Regions from separate parts of the Pseudomonas onubensis genome, predicted to be linked through region 1. Evidence: predicted binding sites of a transcription regulator. Region 1 holds the regulator's gene; each other region holds the start of a gene.

Evidence for each region. Region 1 encodes FliA, which starts transcription of late flagellar genes. Its sites were predicted from a motif close to CTAAAGTTTNNNNNNNNNNNGCCGNTAA; they were not measured.
Region 2: a site for FliA is predicted at 3,100-3,127, ahead of ACTD9P_RS12965 (methyl-accepting chemotaxis protein). Genes of this name have one in related genera too.
Region 3: a site for FliA is predicted at 2,950-2,977, ahead of ACTD9P_RS02370 (methyl-accepting chemotaxis protein). Genes of this name have one in related genera too.
Region 4: a site for FliA is predicted at 2,733-2,760, ahead of ACTD9P_RS23925 (flagellin N-terminal helical domain-containing protein). Genes of this name have one in related genera too.

What each region holds. Positions count from the first base shown of each region.
Region 1 covers NZ_CBFHAZ010000130.1:2,730-7,994, forward strand. The annotation lists gene flhF (flagellar biosynthesis GTPase FlhF) at 1-935, shown strand, start outside; gene fleN (flagellar synthesis regulator FleN) at 1,041-1,874, shown strand; gene fliA (RNA polymerase sigma factor FliA) at 1,871-2,611, shown strand; gene ACTD9P_RS26825 (chemotaxis response regulator CheY) at 2,780-3,154, shown strand; gene ACTD9P_RS26830 (protein phosphatase CheZ) at 3,173-3,961, shown strand; gene ACTD9P_RS26835 (chemotaxis protein CheA) at 3,973-5,265, shown strand, end outside.
Region 2 covers NZ_CBFHAZ010000031.1:24,685-29,949, reverse strand. The annotation lists gene ACTD9P_RS12980 (NAD(P)/FAD-dependent oxidoreductase) at 1-354, shown strand, start outside; gene ACTD9P_RS12975 (PLP-dependent cysteine synthase family protein) at 528-1,622, opposite strand; gene nhaA (Na+/H+ antiporter NhaA) at 1,839-3,014, shown strand; gene ACTD9P_RS12965 (methyl-accepting chemotaxis protein) at 3,210-4,832, shown strand.
Region 3 covers NZ_CBFHAZ010000003.1:131,671-136,935, reverse strand. The annotation lists gene ACTD9P_RS02385 (putative bifunctional diguanylate cyclase/phosphodiesterase) at 1-428, shown strand, start outside; gene ACTD9P_RS02380 (NorM family multidrug efflux MATE transporter) at 449-1,852, opposite strand; gene ACTD9P_RS02375 (LysR substrate-binding domain-containing protein) at 1,989-2,909, shown strand; gene ACTD9P_RS02370 (methyl-accepting chemotaxis protein) at 3,076-5,052, shown strand; gene ACTD9P_RS02365 (ABC transporter six-transmembrane domain-containing protein) at 5,056-5,265, opposite strand, start outside.
Region 4 covers NZ_CBFHAZ010000098.1:11,828-17,092, forward strand. The annotation lists gene fliD (flagellar filament capping protein FliD) at 1-692, opposite strand, end outside; gene ACTD9P_RS23920 (flagellar protein FlaG) at 772-1,131, opposite strand; gene ACTD9P_RS23925 (flagellin N-terminal helical domain-containing protein) at 1,207-2,652, opposite strand; gene ACTD9P_RS23930 (ketoacyl-ACP synthase III) at 2,961-3,890, opposite strand; gene ACTD9P_RS23935 (flagellar hook-associated protein 3) at 4,168-5,265, opposite strand, start outside.

The DNA of each region.
Region 1 (5,265 bases):
CGCTCGACTCGATGCGTTTTGAACTCAATGGCCTGCGTGAGCTGCTCGAAGTGCAGCTGGGCTCGTTGGCGTGGACGCAGCTGCAAGGCAGCAAGCCGCAGCAGGCCAACCTGTGGCGTCGCCTGCAACGCATCGGCCTGTCCGGCCCGCTGTCGCGCGATTTGCTTGCACTGACGGCCGAAGTCGAAGAACCACGCCAGGCCTGGCGCATGTTGCTGGCGCACCTGGCGCGCATGATCGCCACGCCGGAAATCGAACCGCTGGAAGAGGGCGGTGTGATTGCCATGGTCGGCCCCGCCGGCATGGGCAAGACCACCACCCTGGCCAAGCTGGCCGCCCGTTATGTGCTCAAGTACGGCGCGCAGAACATCGCGCTGGTGAGCATGGACAGCTATCGCATCGGCGCCCAGGAGCAGCTCAAGACCCTGGGCCGCATCCTCAATGTGACCGTGACCCACGTCGACCCGGGCCAGTCCCTGGCCAATGCGCTCGACCCACTGCTGCGCAAGCGCGTGGTGTTGATTGACACGGCCGGCCTGCAAGCCAGCGATCCGGCACTGCGCATGCAGCTTGAAAGCCTGGCCGGGCGTGGCATCAAGTCAAAAAATTACCTGGTGCTTGCAACCACCAGCCAGAAACAGGTTCTTACCGCTGCCTACCACAGCTACAAGCGCTGCGGCCTGGCCGGTTGCATCCTCACCAAGCTCGACGAAACCGCGAGCCTGGGCGAGGTGTTGAGCCTGGCGATCAGTCATGAGTTACCGGTTGCCTACCTGACCGACGGGCCGCGGATCCCGGATGATTTACATCTGCCGCGCCGTCATCAGTTGGTCAGCCGTGCTGTCAGCGTGCAAATGCAAGAAGAGCCTAGCGAGGAAGCGATGGCCGATATGTTCGCCGACCTTTACCACAACCCGGCTAAGCGGGTGGGGTGAGGCAGGATGAACACCGTGAAATGTATCTACATCGATGGTCTGCAAGCGATTCACGCGGCCAAGCCATGTAGCCTGCGTCTAAGCAAGACAAGGTAAAGAAATAAAATGGGCAGCATGCATCCCGTACAGGTGATCGCGGTGACCGGCGGCAAAGGTGGCGTCGGGAAAACTAACGTGTCAGTGAATTTGTCCCTGGCCCTGGCAGAGCTTGGCCGTCGCGTCATGCTGCTGGATGCTGACCTGGGCCTGGCGAACGTGGACGTTCTGCTGGGGCTGACACCCAAACACACCCTGGCCGATGTGATCGAAGGCCGTTGTGAGCTGCGCGATGTGCTGCTGCAAGGCCCCGGTGGCATTCGCATCGTGCCGGCCGCCTCGGGCACCCAGAGCATGGTGCACCTGAGCCCGGCGCAGCATGCCGGCCTGATCCAGGCGTTCAGCGACATCGGCGACAACCTCGACGTGCTGGTGATCGACACCGCCGCCGGGATCGGCGAGTCGGTGGTCAGCTTCGTGCGCGCCGCCCAGGAAGTGCTGCTGGTGGTGTGCGACGAACCCACCTCGATCACCGACGCCTACGCCCTGATCAAACTGCTTAACCGTGACTACGGCATGAACCGCTTCCGCGTGCTGGCCAACATGGCCCAAAGCCCGCAGGAAGGGCGGAATCTGTTCGCCAAGTTGACCAAGGTCACGGATCGCTTCCTCGATGTCGCCTTACAATACGTGGGCGCAGTTCCCTATGACGAGTGTGTGCGCAAGGCTGTGCAAAAGCAGCGTGCAGTCTACGAAGCGTTCCCTCGTTCGAAGTGCGCATTGGCGTTCAAGGCTATTGCCCAGAAGGTCGATACTTGGCCGTTGCCTGCCAACCCGCGGGGGCATCTGGAGTTTTTCGTCGAGCGATTGGTGCATCAGACGAGCGCGGGACCTGTGCTATGACATCCAGCGGCTACAACCTTTACAAAAAGTCGGCACGTGACAGCCAGGGCGAACTGATCGAGCGCTATGCGCCCTTGGTCAAGCGCATTGCCTATCACTTGCTGGCACGCCTGCCTGCCAGTGTGCAGGTTGAGGACTTGATCCAGGCCGGCATGATCGGCCTGCTCGAAGTGTCGACCAAATACGACGCGAGCAAGGGCGCGAGTTTCGAGACGTATGCGGGTATTCGCATACGTGGTGCGATGCTCGATGAAGTGCGTAAAGGTGATTGGGCGCCGCGTTCGGTACACCGCAATACGCGCATGGTCAGTGACGCAATTCGTGCAATTGAAGCAAAAACCGGTCGTGACGCTAAAGATCACGAAGTTGCGGCCGAACTCCAATTGAGTCTCGACGATTACTACGGGATTTTGAACGATACCTTGGGCAGCCGCCTGTTCAGTTTCGACGACCTTTTGCAGGACGGCGAACACGAAGGGCTGCACGAGGACGGCGCGAGTGCACATCTGGAACCGTCACGCGACCTGGAAGACGAACGTTTCCAGGGCGCGTTGGCGGAAGCGATTGCCAATTTGCCGGAGCGTGAGCGACTGGTGTTGGCGCTGTACTACGACGAAGAGCTGAACCTCAAGGAAATCGGTGAGGTCCTGGGGGTCAGCGAATCGCGTGTCAGCCAGCTGCATAGCCAGTGCGCCGCCCGCTTGCGGGGGCGATTGGGAGAGTGGCGCGCGCGCTGACAGGCAGTGTGGGGACACTGCAGACGCTACCGCAAAGGCTGCATGCTTTTGCGGGTTCGTGCCGTGGTGCCCTGGGCAGTCCTTTTTGTGTAACGCCTGTTGATTGAAATGGCGCGTCCAGGTGCTGGGCGCGTTTAAGACTGCTTGGAGGTCGAATTGGACAAGAACATGAAAATCCTCATCGTTGATGACTTCTCAACGATGCGGCGGATCATAAAAAACCTGTTGCGTGACCTTGGGTTCACCAACACGGTCGAGGCGGATGACGGCCTGACGGCGATTCCGATCCTCAACAGCGGGAGCATCGACTTTCTGGTAACCGACTGGAACATGCCGGGCATGACCGGTATCGACTTGCTGCGTCACGTGCGCGCCGATGAAAAACTGCGCAGCTTGCCTGTGTTGATGGTGACCGCCGAAGCCAAGCGTGAACAGATCATCGAAGCCGCCCAAGCCGGGGTTAACGGTTACGTGGTCAAGCCATTCACGGCGTTGGCCTTGAAAGAGAAGATCGAAAAGATCTTTGAACGCATCCACGGCTGATGTCACCACGGGGGAGCTATGGAGCATAACGAAACGTCACAGGGAGACTTTGAGTCGACCCTGAAAAAGCATGCTCACCAGTTGGTCGAAAGCCTTGAAAAAGGCCAGTTCGGCGACGCGGTGCAGTTGATCCATGAGCTTAACCAGACCCGTGACCGCGGCCTGTATCAGGAAGTGGGCAAGCTCACACGCGAGCTGCACAGTGCAATCGTCAATTTCCAGATTGACCCGCACATGCCCCAGGCCGAAGAAATTTCGCAGATCACTGATGCCACCGAACGCCTGTCCTATGTGGTCAGGCTGACTGAGGCGGCGGCCAACCGCACCATGGACCTGGTGGAAAACGCCACGCCGTTGGTTAATGGCATGGTCACCGAAGCTCAGGCGCTCAGCGTTGACTGGGGCCGCTTCATGCGCCGCGAAGTGGGGGCTGAGGAGTTTCGTGAATTGGCGCGTCGGGTCGACGCTTTTCTGTCGCGCAGCGAACAGGAAAACCGCACGGTGGCCAGCAACCTCAATGACATTCTGCTGGCCCAGGATTACCAGGACCTCACCGGTCAAGTGATCAAGCGCGTGACCCAACTGGTCACCGAAGTGGAAAGCAACTTGCTCAAATTGGTGCTCATGGCCGGCCAGGTCGACCGTTTTGCCGGCATCGAACATGACCGCGCAGCGATCCTCTCGGAAAAAGATCCACAAAAACATCTCGCCAAGGGTGAAGGTCCGCAGATTCATGCCGATAAACGTGAAGACGTCGTATCCGGTCAAGATGACGTAGACGATTTGCTGTCCAGTTTAGGCTTCTAAGGAGCACCCACATGAGCTTCGGCGCCGATGAAGAAATCCTTCAGGATTTCCTTGTAGAGGCCGGCGAAATTTTAGAGCAACTGTCCGAACAACTGGTCGAGCTGGAAAGCCGACCGGATGATGCGAACCTGCTCAATGCAATTTTTCGCGGTTTTCACACTGTAAAAGGGGGCGCCGGCTTCCTCCAGCTCCATGAGCTGGTGGAGTGCTGTCACATCGCCGAGAACGTGTTCGACATCCTGCGCAAGGGTGAGCGCCACGTCGACTCGGAACTGATGGACGTGATTCTCGAGGCATTGGATGCGGTCAACGGCATGTTCAGTGAGGTGCGCGAACGTGCGCCGATCACGGCTGCCACGCCGGAACTGCTGGCTGCGCTGGCACGTCTGGCCGAACCTGCTGATACCGCAGTTGCGCCGGTAGCCGCGCCTGAGCCGGTGGTTGAAGCCGAGCCGGATGTGACCGACAGCGAGTTCGAACAGCTGCTCAACTCCCTCAGCGCGGTGAAGGCCGAAGCTGAAGCACCGAAAGCGGCGACTGCGCCTGCCGTGCCGACCAGCGAAGACATTACCGACGCAGAATTTGAATCCCTGCTCGACCAGTTGCACGGTAAAGGCCAGTTTGCGCCGGACGCCGTGGCAGCTGCCGCTGAACCGGCAGCGCCTGCTGCGTCTGCCACCTCTACAAGCACCGACATTACCGACGACGAATTCGAAGCGCTGCTCGACCAACTGCATGGCAAGGGCACGTTTGCCGCCGAAGCCTTGCCGGAAGTCGCCGCCATCGCGGCCGCACCGGCTGCCAGCGCCGCGCCTGCCAGCGTTGAGCCTGGCGCTGACGGCCTGATCTCCGATCACGAATTCGAAGCGCTGCTGGACGAGTTGCACGGCAAAGGCAAGTTCTCCGAAGTGGCCCCGGCCGCCGTGGCGACTGCCATGCCAGTGGCCGCCAAACCTGCGCCGGCCAAAGCCGCCGCGCCTGTGGCTGCCAAGCCCGCACCGGCACCAGCGGCCGCACCTGCGCGTGCCGCAGCGGCGCCGGTAGCGGAAAAACCTGCGAGTGAAGCCGAAACCACCGTGCGGGTTGATACCGCGCGCCTGGACGACATCATGAACATGGTCGGCGAACTGGTGCTGGTGCGTAACCGCCTGGTGCGCCTGGGCCTGAACAGCGGCGACGAAGCCATGCAAAAGGCCGTGTCGAACCTCGACGTGGTTACCGCCGACTTGCAGACCGCCGTGATGAAAACGCGCATGCAGCCGATCAAGAAAGTCTTCGGCCGCTTCCCGCGCCTGGTTCGCGAC
Region 2 (5,265 bases), on a different contig from region 1:
CCATCCACGGCCATTGGCAGCGTGGAACCGTCGTACAAACCGGGGGTGGCCCTGGGCGATTTGGCACTGGCCTTGCCGGACTTCGCCATCGAGGCGATTCGTGAAGCGCTGCCGGCGTTCGAGAAGCAGATCAAAGGTTACTCACTGCACGATGCGGTACTGACCGGTATCGAGACACGTACTTCGTCGCCGCTGCGCATCACCCGTAACGAATCGATGCAAAGCCTGAACGTAAAAGGCCTGTTCCCGGCCGGTGAAGGCGCCGGTTACGCCGGTGGCATCCTGTCGGCGGGCGTTGACGGGATTCGGATTGCCGAGGCGCTGGCGCGAGATATGCTGGGTATTGAGGCTTAAGCACTTCTTACAGCCAACCCGGATCAAATGTAAGAGCTGGCTTGTTGTGGCGAGCAAGCTTGCTTGCGCTGGGGTGCGAAGCGCCCCTCAAAAGCCGGAGACCGCTGCGCAGTCAACGGGAACAAGCTCCCTCACCACAACAAGCCAGCTCCCACATGGGTTTATTGGGTGTGTCAGATATTGGCGCGCTGGACGCTGGCAGGCAACGGCTCACCCTTCTCTACACTGGCCGCAACCGCTGCAATCAAGCCACTAAGCTCATACCCCTGCTGCGCCAACCACGCCTGATCGTAGTATGTGTTCGCATACCGCTCGCCCCCATCACACAAGATCGCCACGATCGACCCCGACTCCCCCGCCGCTTTCATCTGCAGCGCCGCGACCAAAGCACCGATCAGGTTAGTCCCGCTGGAACCACCCACCCGCCGCCCCAACCGCTCGGCCAGGTAGTGCATGGCCGCCAATGACAGCGCATCCGGCACCTTGACCATCGCATCAATCACTTTGGGCAAAAACGACGCCTCGACCCGTGGCCGGCCGATTCCTTCGATGCGTGAACCGCACTCCAGACGCAAACTGGCATCGCCCGTCTGATAGTAGTCAAAAAACACCGAACGCTCGGCATCGGCACACAGCACGCGGGTGCAATGCTGGCGATAACGCACATAGCGGCCCAGGGTCGCCGTGGTACCACCGGTGCCGGGGCTGGAAATCAACCAGCTCGGCTCCGGGTAGTGCTCAAAACGCATCTGCTGGAAAATCGACTCAGCGATGTTGTTGTTTGCCCGCCAGTCCGTCGCACGTTCGGCGTAGGTGAACTGGTCCATGAAATGACCGCCACTTTCCTTCGCCAAGCGTTCGGACTCGGCGTAGATCTGCGTCGGATCCTTTACCAGATGGCTCTTGCCACCATAGAAGGCAATCTGGTCGATCTTCGCCTGGGACGTGGTGGCCGGCATCACCGCGATAAACGGCACGCCGAGCAAGCGCGCAAAATACGCCTCCGACACTGCAGTAGAGCCACTGGACGCTTCGATCACCGGCGCACCCGGCTTGAGCCAGCCATTACACAGTGCATACAAAAACAGCGAACGCGCCAGCCGATGTTTGAGGCTGCCGGTGGGGTGGCTGGACTCATCCTTGAAGTACAACTCGATACCCGGCAGCCCCGGCAATGGCAGAGGGATGAGGTGCGTGTCGGCGCTGCGCTGGAAGTCCGCTTCGATGATGCGGACGGCTTCGCGAGCCCAGGTACGGTGGTCGTTCATGAGGTGAGTCTCTGAAGGTTTCAGCCCCGATTTTAGGGGGTTTCCTACACTGCACACAGATACAGTGACGACTCAATTAGACACACAATTGCTAGGCTTTGGCGCAACGCCGATCTCGCCCGTTGCTTATAACAAATAAGAATATAACTTTTGTTTTAACAACTAACGGTACGGGTTAGGGTACCCACCTATTGAACCTGGATTGGAGAGCATCCCTTGCCTCTGCGTAGCACTTTCACCCGTTTCTTCCAGCTGGAAGCCGCCAGCGGTCTGTTATTGATCGCCGCTGCCGCCTTGGCGCTGATCATCAATAACTCACCGTTGGCGCACCTCTATGGCGCCTTCCTCGATACGCCGGTAGTGGCGCAGGTTGGCGCGCTGCAAATCGCCAAGCCAGCGCTGCTGTGGATCAATGATGGCCTGATGGCGCTGTTCTTTCTGTTGATCGGCCTTGAGGTCAAACGCGAGTTGCTCGACGGTCACCTGTCCAAGCCATCGCAAGTAGTACTGCCGGGCGCGGCCGCGATTGGCGGCATGGTAGTGCCGGCCCTGATCTACTGGGCACTTAACAAGGACAACCCGGCCGCACTCGCGGGCTGGGCAATCCCGATGGCCACCGACATCGCCTTCGCACTCGGCGTTCTGGCCCTGCTCGGCAAACGTGTGCCGGTGTCACTCAAGCTGTTCCTGATGACCCTGGCCATCATTGATGACCTGGGCGCTATCATCGTCATTGCGGTGTTCTACTCCGCCGAATTATCGAATGCAGCATTGGCGGGCGCGGGCGCGTGCCTGGTTGCCTTGATCGCGATGAACCGCCTGGGCGTGGTCAAACTCGGCCCGTATATGATCATCGGCTTGATCCTGTGGGTCTGCGTGCTCAAGAGTGGCGTGCACGCCACCCTGGCCGGGGTAACCCTGGCGTTCTGCATTCCGCTGCGCACCAAAAATGCCGAACCCTCGCCGCTGCTGACCCTGGAGCACGCCCTGCATCCATGGGTGGCCTACGCTATCCTGCCGTTGTTCGCCTTCGCCAACGCTGGCGTGTCGCTGACCGGGGTCACCCTGGACAGCTTCACCCACCACGTGCCCATGGGCATCGCCGCCGGCCTGCTGATCGGCAAGACCATCGGCGTGTTCGGCCTTACCTGGCTGGCCATCAAGACCGGTATCGCCACCCTGCCCAGCGGCGCCAATTGGGGCCAGGTGCTGGGTGTGGCGATCCTGTGCGGCATCGGCTTCACCATGAGCCTGTTTGTCGGCTCCCTGGCGTTTGTGCCCGGCGCCAGTGAATTCGCAGGTGAGGACCGGATGGGCATCCTGACCGGGTCGATCCTGGCAGCCTGTATTGGCTATGCGGTCACAGCGCTGGCGAGTCGAAAGAAAGCCTGAGCGCTCTGAAAGCCCCACAAAAAACCCCAACCGGTTACCCGGTTGGGGTTTTTCTTTGGGCGAAGATGACACTTTCGCGCAACGCCTAAAGACTTTGCCCAGGCCGCCGAATAAGGATTGTGGCGATCCGCCTGCCCCGCCAGGGGCATCCGCCCGACACAGCTCTTCAATGCGTCCCAGCCCGAGCGAAAACCCATGTTCCTGAGAAATATAAGAATTGCGGCCAGAGCCTTCATCGGCTTCGCTGCCATTGCGTCGCTGAGTGTGTTTCTCGGCCTGTTCGCGCTCAAGCAGATCGGCGAAGTGCAGTCCCAGGCTGCCGACATCCAAAACAACTGGATGCAGCGCGTGAGGATCCTGGCCCTGGCGAATGCTTCGCTGGATCGTTTTCGCTTGGGGGAAATGGCGCACATCCTGTCGGCAAGCGACGTCGACATGCAGACCTACGAAGACAAATCCGCCGGTCGCCTGAACAACGTCAAGGAGCAACTGGCTCAATATGCAGCGCTGCTGCGCACGCCGGAGGAAAAATCGCGTCTGGACGTGTTCAACCAAAGCCTGGAAGGGTACGCCAAGAACCACACCGAGATGCTCAAACGCTCGCGTTCAGGCGACAAGGCGGGCGCCCGTGACTTTCTCAACAGCATTCGAGAAAGCTATGAGCAGATGACCAAGAACTTCGATCAGTTGATCGATCTCGCCAACAAAGGCGCCGAAAGTGCCGGCCAGACTTCCGTGGCCGCGTACCAGCATGCCGTGGGCGGTATCGCCATCGTCATCGTACTGGTGAGTGGCGGCACGGTGCTGGTGGCCTGGCTGCTGACCCGCAGCATTACCGGCCCCATCATTGAAGCGGTACGGGTGGCTGAAACCATCGCCAAGGGTGATCTCACCCAGCCCATCAAGCCGACCGGCAACGACGAAGCCACGCGCCTGTTGCGGGCACAAGAGACCATGCGCAACAACCTGGTGCAGACTCTGCGGCAAATAACCGGCTCGTCGAGCCAACTGGCAGCCGCGGCCGAGGAGCTGAACGCGGTCACCGCCGAAGGCAGCCGCGACCTGCAACAGCAACATGGCGAGATCGAGCAGGCCGCCACGGCCGTCACCGAGATGACCACTGCCATTGAAGAGGTCGCCCGCAATGCCGCCACCACCTCCGACCTGTCCCAGGAGTCGCGCAGCATCGCCTTGAAAGGCCAGCAACGCATGCTCGAGGCGCTCACCTCGATCCAGGCCCTGACCCGTGGCGTGCAAGTCAGCTCCGACCAGGTAGGCGGCTTGGCCGAGCAGGCCAAAGGCATCGGCAAGGTACTCGACGTTATCCGCACCATTGCCGAGCAGACCAATTTGCTGGCATTGAACGCAGCCATCGAAGCGGCTCGCGCCGGTGATGCCGGCCGTGGTTTTGCCGTGGTCGCCGACGAAGTACGCGCCCTCGCCCATCGCACCGCGCAATCGACCCAAGAAATCGAACAGATGATTGGCAGCATCCAGACCAACACCGCCAGCACCGTAAACACCATGCTCGACAGCAGCACCATGACCCGGCAAACCATAGGCATGGCCGAACTGGCGCAGCAAGCGCTGGCGGATATTCTTGCCGCCAATGACGAGATCAACAACCGCAACCTGGTGATTACCACGGCGGCGGCCGAGCAAGCTGACGTCGCCCGGGCGGTGGATCGCAACTTGCTGAACATTCAACAGCTGTCGATTCAATCCGCTGAGGGCTCGACTCAGACCACCGCCGCTTCGCAATCGCTTGCCAGCCTGGCGCATGAGTTGAACACGATGGTGAAGCACTTTCAGGTGTGAAGTGATTGCGTGAGAACCAAAAGGCCGCCTCGGTTTAAGCCGAGGCGGCCCCACTTCTCAGACCTTACAGGTCATCGAAGCTGTCCCGTAGAAATACCCATACGTGATAAACACGCACAGCATTCACTACGAGGTTCCACGTACGTCGTGCAAACTTAGACATACTCGGCCCTCCATTAAGTTGGGCCTTACCTCCAGCCCACTTACCGGAACACGTGGGCCTTTGGATACAGGTCATTGTTTCCTGTGAGGCGGCCGGGTTAATGGTCCAGCCGCGCTAATCCGGCACGGGTTGCAAGCCCGTGGCAGCCGGTCCAAATTCGCCCGCCTACCCAACCTGCTCACAACACAACGAACGCAGAACGAGGGCGATACTAACGCAGCGGTCGGGGCGAAGGTGTTTCCAGCGGAGCCTGAACGCTCGGCTAAATGA
Region 3 (5,265 bases), on a different contig from region 1:
CGCAGTGGCTGGAGTTCGAGCTGACCGAAACCGCCGTGATGCGCCGCAGTGATCTGGTCAAGCAGACCATGGACGCCCTTGGCCGCCTGGGTGTGCGGTTTTCCCTGGATGATTTCGGCACCGGGTTTTCCTCGTTCGTGCACCTCAACAGCTTGCCGATTGCCTTGCTGAAGATCGACAAGAGCTTTGTCGGCGGCATGGAAGAGCGCGAAGAAAACCGCAAGCTGGTGCATGCCATGATCAACCTGGCCCACAACCTCAACCTGGAAGTGGTGGCCGAGGGCGTGGAAACCCCTGAACAGCTGGCGTTGTTGCGGCTGTTTGGGTGTGATCAGGCCCAGGGTTACCTGATCAGCAAGCCGTTGCCGTTGCCGGAGCTGGTGGAGTATTTGACGTTCGGCAAGAGCCAGCAGGCGCTGCTGGGCTGAAGGATGTAAACCCAAGGCTTTTACTCTGTCTGTGCGGCATGAAATGCAGGATGTATTTCCGGCTCCTGCCGAATCATCCGCTTCATCTTCGCCTCAAACGCCCAGGTCAGGCTGACTGCCGCGCAGGCCAAGCCCAGCGCTAAACCCCACCAGACACCGGTCGGCCCCCAACCTAGCGTGAACGCCATCAGCCACGCCGACGGCGCGCCGATCAGCCAGTAACACCCGAGCCCAACCAGGAAGGTAGTCTTGGCGTCTTTAAGCCCACGAATACAGCCCATGGCAATGGTTTGCACGCCGTCGAACAATTCAAACCACGCCGCCACGGCCAACAGGCTGACCGCCAGCACGATGACATCGTGGAAAGCGGGGTCGTTATGGTCCAGAAACAGCCCGATCAGCGCATCGGAAAACAGCCACAGCACAACGGCAAATCCCAACATCACCAACGCGCCAAAACCGATGCCGACCCGCCCGGCCATGCGTGCCTGCAGCAATTGCCCGGCACCGTAATGCTGACCGATGCGCATGGTGATCGCATACGACATCCCCGCCGGCACCATGAACGCCACCGAAACGATTTGCAGGGCAATCTGATGCGCTGCCAATTGCGTACTGCCCATGGTGCCCATGCACAGCGCCGCGAAGGCAAACAAGCCGACCTCCACTGCATAGGTGCCACCAATCGGCAGGCCCAGGCGCCACAGCTCACGCAGGTACTGAGTGTTGAGGCGCAACAGGCCCGTGCCGAGCGGGTAGGCCGCGTAAGCGCGGTTGCTGCGGATGTACCACATCAACGCCAGGGCCATGCAATTGGCGACGATCGCCGTGACCAGGCCGATGCCCATCAAGCCGAGCTTTGGCAAACCGAACATGCCCTCGATCAGCGCATGGTTGAGCAAGTAGTTAATGACGGTGCCGCCCAGGCTGATCACCATCACCGGCGTCGCCTTGCCGATGGCGCTGGTGAAACCGCGCAAGGCCATGAAGCTCAGGTAGCCGGGCAGGGCGAAGGGCAGGATGGTCAGGAATTGCCCCGCCGCCTGCACGTTGGTTTCGGTTTGGCCGAACATCAGCAGAACTGGCTTGAGGTTCCATAGCAGCAAGCCGGCCACCAACGCCATCAGCCACGCCAGCCACAACCCGGCCTGTGTCAGCCGGGTGGCGCCTTCGATGTCTCCGGCGCCGTGGCGGATGGCGACCAGCGTGCCGACGGCGGCAATCACGCCGATACAGAAAATCGCCACAAACGAATAACTCGCCGCGCCCAGGCCGCCACCGGCCAGCGCCTCGGGGCTCAGGCGGGCCATCATCAGCGTGTCGGTCAGCACCATCAACATGTGCGCCAACTGTGAGGCAATCAACGGCCCTGACAGCCGCAGAATGGCCCAGAGTTCAGTACGCACCGGATGTTGCATGATCATCACGCTCAAAAAGTCAGAGGGTTGGGAAAGGGTTGATTCTCGGCGCTCCTGACGCATTACACAAAAGGATAAAAGCGATCACTCGCATGATTAAAACTCATGCTAGGGTTGGGCATTGCTCTGAGGAGGTTCTTCCATGCCACGCCGTCTGCCTCCGTTGTATGCCTTGCGTGCTTTTGAAGCGGCCTCCCGGCATAACTCATTCACCCGCGCGGCGGATGAGCTTTCCATCACGCAAAGTGCCGTCAGCCGGCACATCCGCACGCTCGAAGAGCACTTCGCCTGCCGCCTGTTCCAGCGCAGTGGCCGCAACCTGCAGCTCACTGAAGCGGCGCGCCTGCTGTTGCCCGGGGTGCGCGAAGGCTTCGCGGCGCTGGAGCGCGCCTGTCACACCCTGAACGCCGAAGACGACATCCTGCGCATGAAGGCGCCGTCGACCCTGACCATGCGCTGGTTGCTGGCGCGGCTCAGTCGCTTTCGCGCCTTGCAGCCGGGCAATGAGGTGCAACTGACCAGCGCATGGATGAGCGTGGACGAAGTGGACTTCAACCAGGAACCCTTCGACTGCGCTGTATTGCTCAGTTACGGGCACTTTCCGGCGGATTGGGAGGCCTGCTACCTGTTTCCCGAATTGCTGATCCCGGTGGGTGCGCCCAACCTGCTTAATGACGGGCCTTGGGATGTCTCACGCCTGGCGAGCGCCGAACTGCTGCACCCCACACCCGACCGCCGAGACTGGCGCAATTGGCTGGAGCGCATGGGGTTGTCGTCCCAGGTGTCGCTCAAGGGCGGGCAAGTGTTCGATACCTTGGAGCTGGGCATGATCGCCGCCGCGCGGGGTTACGGCGTGTCCATGGGTGATTTGCTGATGGTGGCCGAAGATGTGGCCCAGGGCCGTTTGAGCCTGCCGTGGCCGACGGCGGTGGCCAGTGGGGAAAATTACTATTTGGTATGGCCGAAAACCCGCCCCGGTGGCGAGCGCTTGCGGCGATTGGCGGAGTTTCTTCAAGGCGAAGTCAAGGCCATGGAATTGCCCCAGGTTGAACGCCTTGCCTAGCCCTTCGGTGCAATCGTTTGCGCGATGCCCTTGTGAATTGCTCAAGTATTGCCCGCGCTTGCCGAAGAAGGTGTGTTGGAACCCCCGTTTCCAGCGTTTCCCAACAGATAATTTGCCGAGCTGCGCTAAGAGATCAGGATGATCCTGGCCTCGGCCAGGAGCTGTCATGTCTCAACCTCGCGCTCGGATCGCCTCTCAGTTAGGCCTCGCCTTGGCCGTCATATTGGCGGTCGTCATCAGCGGCAGTACGGTTTTTGCCCTGCGTTCCCTCGACTCGGCCAACCTCGACACCCGCGAGGAACATCTGGCCAGCGAGGCACGCTTGCTGGCCGACCAACTCAACACCTTCCACAGCACCTTGCGCGAGAGCACTCAGCGATTGAGCGGGCTGTTTGAGAAGCGCTTTGGTGCCGGGCTGAGTGTGCGCCCGGACCAGCAAGTCGCCGTGGCCGGTGTGCAGACTCCAAGCCTGCTCCTGGGCGATGAGGTGTTGAACAACAACTTCGCAGAGGTGGACGAGTTCAAGCAGATGTCCGGTGGCGTGGCCACGGTGTTTGTGCGCAGTGGCGAAGACTTCATCCGCATCAGCACCTCCCTGACCAAACAAGATGGCAATCGCGCCATCGGGACTGTGCTGGACCACCAGCATCCGGCTTACCAGCGCCTTTTGGCCGGGCAGAATTACATCGGGCGGGCGGTGCTGTTTGATCGCTCCTACATGACCCAGTACAGCCCCGTGCGCGATGCCGCCGGCAAGGTGATCGCCGTGTTGTTTATCGGCTTTGATTACACCGATGAGCAAAAGGCCCAGTTCGACAACCTCAAGCGCTTCCGTATCGGCCAGACTGGCTCGCTTGCCTTGCTGGACGAACAGAAGCACTGGCTGGTGCCACCGGCCGGTGTGCAGGCGTTGGACCAGGCGGTCCCGGTGATGCTTGATCTGGCCAAGAGCCCAGGCAAAGGCCGCTTCTGGAGCGACAAGAACGAAGATTTCTACAGCGTCGCGGTGCCGTTCGAAGGCGGCCCGTGGTCGGTGGTGGCGAGTATGCCGAAGTCCGAAATACGTGCAGTCACCTGGGCGGTCGGCATTCGCCTGGTGATCGGCAGCGTGCTGGCGATGTTGCTGGCAGTAGGCGCGGCGGTGTGGTTGCTGCGCAGCAAATTGCAGCCTTTGAGCGACTTGGTGCGCCAGGCCGAAGCCTTGGGCGCCGGCGATTTGAGCGCACGCTTGAATGTGTCCAGCCATGACGAAATCGGCCAGTTGGCGAGCAGCTTCAACCAGATGGGTGAGGCGCTGTCGACCATGGTCTCGCATATCCGTAAAGCGGCCGAAGAGGTCAACAGCCGGGCGCAGGCATTGTCCGGCCTGTCAGGTGGTGCCTATGAGGGCATGGAGCAGCAGTCCGGCGAAATCACCAGCATGGCTGGCGCAGTGGAAGAGTTCAGCGCCACCTCGCTGAACATTGCCGACAACATGGGCAATACCGAGCGACTGGCCCAGGAAAACGCCCAGCAGACGCGTATTGGCCGCAACTCTATGCAAGAGGCGTCGTCGTCGCTGGAGCATATCGCTACCGCCCTGAACAGTACGGCCACGGTGATCAACACCTTGGGCCAGCGCTCTCAGGAAATTGGCGGGATCGTCGGTGTGATCACCTCGATTGCCGAGCAAACCAACCTGCTGGCGCTCAACGCCGCCATCGAGGCGGCGCGGGCGGGTGAACAAGGCCGGGGCTTTGCGGTGGTTGCCGACGAAGTGCGCAACCTGGCCTCGCGCACGCGCCAGGCCACCGACGAAATCTCGGTGATGATCCAGAGCATCCAGCAGGAAACCGGCAACGCCATCAGCACCATGGAGCACGGCAACGAGTTGATGCAGGAAGGCCTGTCGCGTAACGCCGACGTGGCCTCGGCCCTGGCACGCATCGACGAGCAAAGCCGTTCGGCAGGCCAGCAATTTGCTGCCATTACCACCGCGACCCAGGAGCAGAGCAGCACGGCCAACGTGCTGAGCAGCAACTTGCAAAGCATCGCATTGGCTAACAGCGAACAGCGCGAAGTGGTGTCCAACCTGGCGATTACCGCCAAGGAACTGGAAACTCTGGCGGCCGGCCTGCGGCATGAGGTCGACCGTTTTCGTTAAGGCTTAATGCTCGCCCAGGCCTGGGTCCACACGTTTGCCGATGTCCTTGAGACGCGCCAGTTGGTCGACCATCCCGGGCGCCTCGTCCATGCTGGTGACGAAGGTCCACAGGTAGGTCATGACCGCGTAGATGTGGCCGGCCTTGACCGCTGGCGACAAGGCCAACTGGCTGATCGCGACCACAAACAGCAGGGCTGCCAGCGTGCCGAGAAA
Region 4 (5,265 bases), on a different contig from region 1:
CTCAGGGTGTTGCTCTTGGACTCCTGGGGAGTGCCGTCAATGGTGTACTTCGCATTCGCCGGTGGGCTCACCACCGAGGTGCCCACTTCCAGGCCGGAGTTGCCGCCAATGGTAATGTCGGTGCCGACGCCGGTATTGGTCGATGTCATGACCAGACGGGAACCGGTGGCGTCAGTCAGGATGTTGGCACTCAGGCCGACACTGCTGTATTGGGCGTTGATCGAGTCACGCACTTGCTGCAACGTCGCACCCGGCGGCACGCTCACACCATAACTCTGACCCGACTGGGAAATTTCCAGGGTGGTCGAGGTATTGCCAGTATTGACGACCGTCTTTGCACCACCGGCATACGTCTGCGTCGCCACTTTCGAAGCAGTCGCCAGCTGGTTGACTATCAGCTGATAACTGCCCGCAGAGGCACCGGCGCCGAGGGTGACAGTCGATACGTTGGCGTCTGAGGCAGTCGCCGTCAGGCCACCGATACTGGCGTCCTTGGCCATGTTGTCCATCGCACCGCGAAACGCGTCCAGCGCCGCTTGAATCTTGCCGATCGAGGACAGTTGGGCAGTCGACGTTTGCGTCTGCTTGTTGATCTGCGACTGCTTGGGTGCTTGCTCAGCATTCACCAAGGCCGTAACGATCGACTCGGTATTAATCCCCGTAACCGGGCCGCTTACCGTGATATCACCCATGACACTTCTCCTGATCGGGGCTGGCGCTTTATTGACGGACGACGCCTCAAGCAGCTACAGCAACAAAATTCATGCCAGCTCAGACTTTCGCGTCAAACAACACGTTGCTGGCGTCGTGAAGGCTTTGTGCGAGTTTCAACGCAGTTTCCGACGGGATCTGACGAATGACTTCGCCACTGTCGGTTGCAATCACCTTGACCACCACCTGATGGGTGGAGTCATCAATGGAAAATTCCAGGTTGCGCTGGGCAGCCTGAACGAATTTGCGAATATCCGTAACGGCCTGTTCAAGGTCGGACGGTTTCGAGTCTTGCTGGGGTTGAACCGTGGCCACCGTGGGGTCGACCCTGGTTTTGTGCAGGTCGTTGTTCACGGGGGCAGGCGCGTTTTGCGGCACCGCTGCCGGATAAGACAGGTTCAGCTTCACACTCATGTCCATGCCCAATCTCCTCATCACGCAAAAGACAAAAGGGCACGTAAACGCGCCCTTCCGTCATTCATCTGCCGATGGCTATTACTGAAGCAGCTTCAGTACAGCGGATGGCAGTTGGTTGGCCTGGGACAGGATCGCAGTGGAAGCCTGTTGCAGGGTTTGTTGCTTGGTCAACTGAGCAGTTTCAGCAGCGTAGTCAACGTCCTGGATCTGACCGCGAGCGGCGCTGGAGTTGTCGGAGATGCTCTGCAGGTTGGCAACAGTGTTGTCGAAACGGTTTTGTACAGCACCGAGACCGGCACGCTGGGAGTCGATGTCGGAGATCGCCTGAGTGATCACGTCGATCGAGTTCTGTGCGTTGGCAGCAGTGGTGATGTCAGTGTTGTTGACGGTGGTTTTGGTGGAGTTGGCAGCAGTACCAGCGGCTGCGAACAGACCGGTCACACCTGCACCGCTCAGCGAGTAGCTGCTGGAGGAGTTCAGGGAAACGGCGCCAGTGGCGATGATCGGACCTGCGTCCAGAGCAACGGCAGTACCAGCAACACCAGAACCATCCAGAGTAGCAACCTTGATGCCCGCAACTGCGCCAGCGTCGCCAGCGTTGAAGGTCAGGTTCTCACCGGTATCGGACTTGACCGACAGCGCTTGAGTGGTCGAGTCGTAGTTAACGGTGATGCCCAGCTTGGCAGCGTTGGACTTCAGTTGGTCAGCCAGGTCAGAAGCTTTGACCACGCCAGTGAACTGAACCGCAGCACCGCTACCGACTTGCAGGGTGAAGTTGGCGCTGGCTGGAGTTGCAGCAGCGATGGCAGTGGAGTCAATGGTGAACTGGGCAACAGTGCTGGCAGTAGCAGCCAGGCCGCCTACAGCGCCGTTCATTTGCGCAGCGATCTGCCCGGCCGAAGCACCGGCAGCGATGGTCAGGCTCTTGGACTGGCCGCCACCGGTAACGGTGAGTGCGCCGCCGGCAACGCCTGTTGCGCTTGGAGCAACGCCTTGGGATTTCAGCTGCTGCGAACCAATGTTGTTGGCTGCAACGTTACCGATGCTCATGTCGATGGTCTGGTTGGCGTTGGCGCCGACCTGGAACGAAGTGGTACCGAAAGAACCGTCCAGCAGGTTCTTGCCACCGAAAGTAGTGGTGGTAGCGATACGGGTCAATTCAGCAGTCAGTGCTGCGTATTGAGCCTGGTTCGACTTACGGTCGTCAGCGCTTGGCGAGCCGTTGGCGGATTGCAGAGCCAGGGTACGCATGCTTTGCAGGATGTTGGTGGACTGCTGCATTGCGCCTTCAGCGGTCTGAGCAATCGAGCTGCCGTCGTTGGCGTTCTTGATTGCAACGCCCAGGCCGTTGATCTGGCTGGTCAGACGGTTGGAGATTTGCAGGCCGGCCGCATCGTCTTTGGCGCTGTTGATACGCAGGCCGGAGGACAGACGCTGCATGGAAGTTTGCAGGGCGCCGGAAGCCTTGTTCAGGTTGTTCTGAACGTTCAACGAAGCAAGGTTAGTGTTTACTGTTAAAGCCATGACGAAATCCTCGTGGGTGGTGTACTGCGGCTTCCGGCCCTGGCAACCGCCGGGTGTGGCCTAGAGAACCTTCGTAATAGTTATCGTCGTGAAAGCAGGTTGCTTGAGGACTTTTTTGATTTTTTTTACTAGCACGGGGCCACCCTTTGTAATTCAAGGGCTTAAAGCGGCTGGAAAGTCCTGAATTCATGGGCCGCTGACATCTTTGGGGCTGCTGCGCAGCCCAACGCGGGGCAAGCCCGCTCGCCACAATAAAAAACGCCCAGGCTTTTTGAGCCTGGGCGTTTTTTATGCAGCCTATTGAAGCGTTACGGGCGATAGAGAATCGCCGACCCCCACGACAGGCCCACGCCGAAACCGCTGATGGCAACGCGCTTCCAGTCGGCGTCCATCATGTGCTTTTCCAGCAGCAACGGAATGCTCGACGACACGGTGTTGCCAGTCTCGACCATGTCCTTGATGAACTTCTCTACCGGAGCCTCTTCGAAACGCCGCGCAACCGCGTCGACAATCGCCGCACTGCCCTGGTGGATGCAGAATGCGTCGATTTCGTCGGCTTTGAGGTCCGACTCATTGAGCAGCTCGTGCAAATGCGCCGGCACCTTGAGCAAGGCGAAGTTGAACACTTGACGGCCGTTCATGAAAAACACGCCATCACTCACCTTCAAATGCGGCGCGCCGGAACCGTCGGTGCCGAACTTGGACTTGCCCAACAACCACGGCGCGTCTTCGCCCATCCAGGTGGCGGTGGCGGCATCACCAAACAGCATGGTGGTGTTGCGATCTTCAGGGTCGACGATCTTCGAATACGGGTCGGCGGTGATCAGCAGGCCGTTTTTCAGGCCGGTGGCTTCCATGAAGCCCTTCATCGCGTAGATGCCGTAGACATAACCCGAGCAGCCCAAGGAGATATCAAACGCTGCCACGTGGGTGGGCAGGCCCAATTTGTCCTGGACGATGGCGGCCGTGTGCGGCAAGCCTTCTTCATCGCCGTTCTGGGTCACGACGATCACAGCGTCGATGGATTCGCGCTTCAATTCAGGGTTGGCAGCAAACAAGGCGTTGACCGCTTCGACGCACAGGTCGGAGGTTTCCTGCGCAGCATCCTTGCGCGGCAGGAACGCCGAACCGATCTTGCCGATGATGAATTCTTCATCCTTGGCGAACTTGGCACCCTGGGCGTAGTTATCGATCCCGTCTGCCGGCACGTAACTGGCGATGCTTTTTATGCCAATCATTGTGGCTTCCCAATACTAAATAGCTGGATAACACCCCTCGGACCGAGCCGGGAGCGCTGACAATAAAGGGGATAACCCCGTAAAAATATCGCTGAAAGCCGCCGCGTAAAGACTCGCAAGCGACTTATCCTTTTCACACGATACAGTGAAGATGCGCTTTATGACTCACAGGTCACTCAATTTTGTGCGCTTTATGCAAAACCCGGCAACATTCCCGGCACCAGAAACGACAACGGCCCCCCCTGTTGCCAGGGTGGGCCGCATGTCTTGCCGCCGATTACATGCGGCTGAACAGGCTCAACTGGGAGATTTTCACAAAGGCCAGTTGCGAGGCTTGCAGCATGGTCTGCTGCAAAGTCAGGTCAATGGCGGCCTGCCCCATATCGACGTTGGCCAATGACGACATGGTCGAGGTGTTGGCCAGGCCCAGGCTGGTGTTTTCCTGACCTTGGATATCCATGGCGTTCTGGCGCGCACCGATGGAGCCACGGACCTGGTCGATCTGCGCCGACGCGTTAGTCAGGTTGCCGATCGTGGTATTGAGCACATCCTTGAGCTTGTTCATGGCAACCGGGTCGCCATCGGCTGGGGTTTCCAGCGCCTTGCGCAGTTGGCCCAGGGTGTCCAGGGCGTTCATATTCTTGTTGCTGGTGGCAGCGAGGGAGAACTGATCACCGGCACCTGGCGTGCCGCTCACATCAAAGGTCACGCCAGCCGCCGTGATCGACGTCGCGCCGGTGGCCATGGTGCCTGTGGCAATCGACTTGCTGTTGGCGCTGTAGGGCTGGGCATAGACCTCGTAGGCATTGCCGCTGGTGAACTTGATCACCGCCCCCGAGTTGGGAAAGGTACTGGCGTAGGCCGCCTGATCCGTGACGCGGCCACTGGTCAACTGCGCCGTGGAGGGGTTGCTTGCCGTACGCGAGCTGCTGAACGTGTCGGGTTTGCTTTCCAGCGTAAACGACTTGCCTGCCACCAACGCATCCGAGGCCGGGCCCGAGGCAACATCCGCTCCGAGGTTCAGGCTGATGTCAAATTTGACCCCGCGCAGGTTGACGCTGGACGCGCCCTCCTTGGTGGAGTCAAACGTGCCATTACCGGTGATCTCAGAGGTAACGTCGTTACCGTCCTTGTCGCTCACGCTGTATTGAGTGCTACTGGAGAAGGTCAGCTTATACGGTTGACCATCGGCAAAACTCTTGGTGTACGCCGTGCCGGAAGTAACCAGGCCTGCCGAGATCGCGACTTTGCCGTCATTGACCGCCGGCGGCAAAATCGAGGTTTGCGTGCGACCGGTGTTGGATGAGCTTTCCAGCAAGGTCTTGCCGGTATCGCCCATGGCAATCGTCAGGTTGCTCGATACCTGCAGGCTCAG